DNA from 2 places in the Lysinibacillus sp. UBA6686 genome. Region 2 is predicted to be linked to the other one. Evidence: riboswitches for the same ligand, from Rfam matches in the RefSeq annotation. Region 2 holds a riboswitch; the other holds the start of a gene.
What was found. A riboswitch is a leader RNA that binds a small molecule or an ion and turns the genes downstream of it on or off. The one in region 2 is predicted to bind S-adenosylmethionine.
Positions count from the first base shown of each region.

Region 1: linked by a shared signal. The riboswitch ahead of B2R82_RS15470 (methionine ABC transporter ATP-binding protein) and the one ahead of B2R82_RS03530 (cyclase family protein) in region 2 are both predicted to bind S-adenosylmethionine.

Region 1 covers NZ_DKJS01000059.1:46,444-49,651, forward strand. Annotated here, with positions in the region: gene B2R82_RS15465 (methionine ABC transporter permease) at 1-601, opposite strand, end outside; gene B2R82_RS15470 (methionine ABC transporter ATP-binding protein) at 591-1,619, opposite strand; SAM riboswitch class I at 1,703-1,806, opposite strand; gene B2R82_RS15475 (thioredoxin family protein) at 1,863-2,174, opposite strand; gene B2R82_RS15480 (hypothetical protein) at 2,189-2,530, opposite strand; gene gcvH (glycine cleavage system protein GcvH) at 2,693-3,073, opposite strand; gene B2R82_RS15490 (arsenate reductase family protein) at 3,155-3,208, opposite strand, start outside.
Region 2 covers NZ_DKJS01000013.1:35,787-38,994, forward strand. Annotated here, with positions in the region: gene B2R82_RS03520 (Cof-type HAD-IIB family hydrolase) at 1-529, shown strand, start outside; gene B2R82_RS03525 (DedA family protein) at 685-1,275, shown strand; gene B2R82_RS03530 (cyclase family protein) at 1,316-2,053, opposite strand; SAM riboswitch class I at 2,176-2,281, opposite strand; gene B2R82_RS03535 (MarR family winged helix-turn-helix transcriptional regulator) at 2,994-3,208, shown strand, end outside.

The sequences.
Region 1 (3,208 bases), on a different contig from region 2:
TTAGAATAGTTGCCATTAATGTCACATCTGAGCGATTACGCTGGAAGCCATCCAAGAAGGCTAAGTTTCCTAACCCGCCGGCACCAATAATTCCTGCCATTGCTGTATAACCAACAAGCGCTACAGCTGTTACAGTAATACCTGAAATAAGCGCAGGTAATGATTCTGGAATTAACACTTTCCATATAATAGTAGATGTTTTAGCACCCATTGAACGCGCTGCCTCGATTACCCCTCTATCAATTTCACGTAATGCAATCAATACCATACGTGCATAGAATGGTGCTGCACCAATAATTAGTGCTGGCAACGCAGCATTGGCTCCACGGATTGTGCCAAGCAAAAATTTTGTAAATGGAATTAATAAAATAATTAACACGATAAATGGAATCGAACGGAAAATATTTACGAGTGAACCTGTTAAGAAATTAACAATTTTATTAGCCCATAGTTGATGGGGACTTGTTAAAAATAATACGATTCCAATTAATAAGCCAAGGATGAATGTTACTACGGTTGAAATAGCTGTCATATACAGTGTTTCATAGGTAGCTGCCCACATTCGCTCCCAGTCGACATTCGGAAAGAGATTAGTTAGCATTTGCAATCACCTCCGTTTGTACTTCAACTGTATTTAAGTAACCTAGTGCATCAGCCACATTTGACTCGGTTCCATCAATTTGCACAATAAGCGTACCGTAAGCACCATTTTTTGTTTGAGAGATATTACCGTGCACAATACTAACTTCTACATCAAAGTGCTTGACGAGGTGTGAAATAACGGGCTGCTCTGTTTTTTCTCCCACAAAAATTAGCTTAACAAGTTGTCCAGTTGGATAATTTGCTTTTATTTGTGCAACCGTCTCCTGCGTTTCCTTCGTATCTGTAATTTGTGATACAAATTTTTTCGTAATAGCAGCTTGAGGTGCCTGGAATACTTGTAATACCTCACCACGTTCTACTATTTCGCCTGCCTCCATTACTGCTACACGATGGCAGATTTTACGGATAACGTGCATTTCATGTGTGATTAACACAATAGTTAATCCTAAACGTTCGTTAATATCTACAAGTAAATCCAGGATTGCATCGGTAGTCTCTGGGTCAAGTGCTGAGGTTGCCTCATCACATAATAAAACCTCTGGATTATTAGCAAGTGCTCGAGCAATGCCGACACGCTGCTTTTGACCGCCTGATAGCTGTGATGGATACGCCTGATCACGTCCATCTAAACCAACAAGAGTAATCAATTCCTTCACACGTGCATCACGCTGAGCCTTTGAAACACCTGCGATTTCTAGTGGAAAAGCGATATTTTCTTCAACGGTTCTAGACCATAGTAGATTAAAGTGCTGGAAAATCATACTTACCTTTTGTCTTGCATCTCTAAGCTTTTGCCCCTTAATAGATGAAAACTCTTGATTGTTAACCATCACCGTACCAGATGTTGGCTTTTCTAAACCGTTCAATAAACGAATCATTGTACTTTTACCAGCACCACTATAGCCGATAATGCCAAATATTTCACCTTTATTTATGGAAAGGTTTACGTCTTTGACTGCTATTAATTCGCCATTTGCGGTTTTGTATTTTTTCGTAATATTTTGAAGCTGGATCATAGCGAATACTCCTTTTCTCATATAGAAAACCCCTTCACTCACAGACAAGTAGAAGGGGTCACGTATTTATACGCTCAACCGTTCTCTCATCTTTCAAAGATAAATCTTTGGGTGATTTGGCACCTTTTCACGTTGTGATGGTTGCCGGGCTTCATAGGGCACTTCCCTCCGCCACTCTTCATAAGAGTTCGATATATTCAATGTTTTAGTAATATATTTGTTACTTTACCACGCTAGCAAACTTCAGTCAATTGATTTTTTTAACAATTCGTATAAAAACGGTACGGATTGAAAAGCATAGACTTTTTCTGTCACTTTTCCGCCATCACAGACGAGTAAACATGGTACACTTTCGATTTCGTAATCTAAGGCAATCTCTTCAACAAAATTTAAATTTGCTTTGCCGATTTGAAGCTTTGGCAGTAATTGCTCAACGATCATCATCATTTTCGATGCAACTGCACATGTACCACACATAGGTGTATATAAATAAAAGGCAGCTCTTTTCCCCGACTGGACAGCCGCGACCCACTGCTCTTTTGACCATTCTTCCATTTTTTCACGCAACCTTACAAAATATATTGATTATGGATTGAGAAATGTGCTCGCAACAATATCATTGCTAATACCTTTCTCGGAGTTGTCTCAACTTCTTTATACGTTGGCATTGTACGTAAATGCTCTGCCTCTGGATAATGTCTGTCCATTAATGCCCGTAGCTTATCCCCTGATGGATCTGCATCAAAAAATGTATAAAGCTCACAGCCCTCATATGGATCAAGCAGCACTTCTAATTGATGCACACCAATTGTACCATTCGTACAAAGTATTGTGACATCTTCACTTAAAATAGGTTCAATTTGAAGCTTATCCGAACGGCCTTCAACAATTAAGCATTTTCCCTCGAACATCACGCCACCCCCATTAGACATATCCCTTTTCCTTATAGTCATTATATCAATTAAGTGTCAACGATGGTAATGTTAGACACCCATTGGAAGCGACTATCTCCCCAACCATGAAGATAATAAAAAACGTCGGTGAATGCCGACGTTTTTCTATTAGGGCTTGTCTTATTCAGCGACCATTTCTTCGTATTGCTCTGCTGTCATAAGCTTTTCTACTTCTGATGCATCAGCAGGCTCAACAACGATCATCCAAGCTTTTTCATATGGTGATTCATTAACGAATTCTGGGCTATCTTCTAAATCTGCATTTACTTCAACTACAGTACCTGAAATTGGCGCATATAATTCAGAAACAGTTTTTACTGATTCTACGCTACCGAATGGATCGTCTGTTTTGATTTCATCGCCAACTTGTGGAAGCTCAACAAAAACGATATCTCCTAATTCAGATTGCGCGAAGTGTGTAATACCAATACGTACTTTTCCATCTTCTACTTTTACCCATTCATGTTCTTCAGAGTATCGTAAGTCTTTAGGTGTGCTCATGCAAAAAACCCCTCCATAAATATGTAATATATTCACTTTCAGTGTGCCATACTTCTCCTATAAAAACAAGGATATTTACGGCTATTTCCAAGCTTGCTCAAAATCAGATTCTTTAAACCCTAACGTTACTTTTTT
Region 2 (3,208 bases):
TGACAAAAATATAGTCCAAGCAGTTCATGCCTTTGCTAATGAGAATAAACAAAGTCTTTCATTTTTTACAGAACAATTATTTATGAATAACGTACACAAGCCAAGGACACTTAAAGCCCTGCAAGAAACATTATCTTTATCTAAATTTCCTGAATTTCATGAAAATATTGTAGAACAGGAAATTTATCTAATGTGTTTATATGCTAATGAAGATATTGAGCAAATATATACAACACAATTTCCTCATTTAAAATTTAAAAGATGGCATCCGTATATTACGAATGTATTGCAATCTGATATTTCCAAATCGATTGCTGTTCAGGCTGTACTTGATTATTTCAATTTAAGTTCTGAGGAAGCACTTGCGTTTGGCGATGGCGATAATGATATAGATATGTTAGAACAGGTTGGTTTTGGGGTTGCAATGGGTAATGCAAGTGAGGCATTGAAGAATAGTGCTGATTATATAACGAAGAAATCCATTGAAGGGGGTATATATTATGCCTTGAAAGAGCTACAAATAATTTAAGAAAGTAATTATTTGGAATCGAATAATATTTTTAGTAAATTTAGAGGGGATGTCAAAGTAAAAAAAGATTGAAGCTATGGCACTCATAATGTTAACTACATTGAGTATGATAAAGCTAACGAAAGTTATTAAAATGCTTTAGGTGGGATGATTTTATGGCACATCATGTACAATCTCTTATTGAACATTACGGGTATTTTGGCATAATTCTTATCCTAGTTGGAGGGATTGTCGGGCTGCCTATTCCTGATGAAATATTTTTAACATATATAGGATATAGTGTATATCGAGAAACACTAGAACATGTTCCGGCATTACTTAGCGCAACTATCGGTGCAATAGGTGGCATTACTTTAAGTTATTATATAGGTTTTCGATTCGGGCTACCTTTGTTACATAAATATGGTCCGAAGATTCATATTACTAAGCAAAAAATTAATTTTACTAAAAAATTATTTACGAAAATAGGACCAGCCTTATTACTAATCGGTTATTTTATTCCAGGTGTACGCCATCTTACCGCATATGTAGCAGCCATTAACAACTATCCTTATAGAAAATTTGCCATTTTTGCTTATGCAGGCGCGTTTATTTGGACATTTACTTTTATTACATTAGGAAAAGTATTAGGTGAGAAATGGCGCTATGTGGGATTTTACTTATCTCACTACAGTATTTATCTTATCGTAGTATTCATCATATTAATGTTGGTCATTTATTATTTTTTCAAAAAAAGAAATAAATAAGGGTCTGATTCTTCTAAGCGAATAAGACCCTTATTTATTTTTAAGGTAAGATGGCAAATGAACGAACAGGGAATCCAGACGCTCTTTCTGGTTTCGGTACAATATTGAATATGACAGCCCCTTTTGGCGGTAGCTGATCCAAATTTGTTAAAAGCTCAATTTGATAAGTGTCTTGCTCAAGTACAAAATATTCACCATCTAACTTACCATTTTTGCGAAAATCCGCTGCTGAATCAGTGTCGAAAGTCTCGTGACCAATAGCGTTAATTTTTCGTTCTTTAAATAAAAACTGTAATGCCTCTAATCCCCAACCTGGTATATGATTATGACCCTCAGCATCCTTATTATTAAAGGCATCCTTATTAGGCCAACGCTTACTCCAATCGGTACGTAGGGCAATAAACGTACCTGCTTCAATTTCTCCATGCTCAGCCTCAAAGTCAAGAATATCCTGAACACTTAAGGTAAAATCATTATTTTGCTCGACTTCCTTCGATTTATCAATCACGATTAAGGGTAGTACTAATTCTTTTAAATCCAAATCTTCTAAAAAGCGTGTGTCCCTAACAAAGTGGATAGGTGGATCGATATGTGTTCCATATTGTCCAGGAAAAGTGAATTGCTGCGCAAAGAAACCATCATCATGTGAAAATAAGGTTTCAAACTTTGCATCCTCAAACATAAAGAAGTGAGGTGAATTTGGTCCAAATGTATGTGTTAAATCCACCCATTTTCTTGATTTCAATAGCTGCACTGCTTGTAAAAGTTCATTCGACATCGTATTTACCTGCTTTCTATTAGTATGAGTTATTCCTGCTTGTCTTACTTGTCCAATCATAACCACAAAAAAGAGTCCTCCTTGGAGAAGAGGACTCTTGTGTAAAGCAACAAATGTTAGTCTTCTCATCTTCAAGGCAAACATTTTGCCAATTGGAGTTAGCACCATACCTATAGGCTGGTTGCTGAGACTTCATAGGGCCAATCCCTCCGTCTCTCTTGATAAGAAATGCAATATAAGAATTTTCAGAAATAACGATTACAAATACAATAGCATATTTATTTATAGTTTACAAGTTCAATAGGGATACAAGGAAAACGTGTAACTTTTTATTCTTTCTGTTACAGCCATGAATTTTTTTGAAGACCTTGTGTAATTAGGGATTGATTTGTTTTTTTTGTATTGATTTTTGTAAAAAGTAATTTTCGCCAATGGCTTTAATATGCATGTCTTTTATCAGTAAATGTTGAATTAAAGTTTCTATATTTTTTCTGGTAGTAAAACAAATTGAAGTTTAGTATCAGGCGAGTTTGGTCGTAAATAATCCAGTTTGCTAGTTTTTGTACCTTCATGTTGACTTTTCTCCATACTTTTTTGAAAGCATTGTACTATGTAAATGAAACATTCCACTTTTTAAATAAAGCTCCAATGCTCCTTGTGTTATAAGGCTAGTATCATAATCAACCATTCCTTTTAAAGCTAGGAAATGTTTAGAAATTAGACTAGGAAGTACGGTAACCCCAACGTGCAATCCAGGGAAGATAATCTTAAAAGCCCAAAAGTGCGGAATTCATTTACAATTTTCATCATGGAGACAGGGCTTCGTTAGTCAATAGGAATTTAAATTCATTGATAGAACATAATTTATTATGTGGATTGGGTCTCCTAAAATATAAAAGAAATATTTGACATTTAAATAGTTAGGTGCCATACTACATGTATGGTTAAAGATAAAAATAAAATGTATGATATGAATGCTGCTCCTTCGTTTGCTCAATCGAAAAGTCAAATTGAACGTTACCAATTAGAAGTTGATGCACAGGCTATACTTGTCGCATCGAGATTAATGGCTGCAGGTGCGATGCTAGGAAGTGCTGCGGAAAACCATTTTTCTAAATTTGGTTTATCTACAGGTCGCTATCGATTATTAGCTGA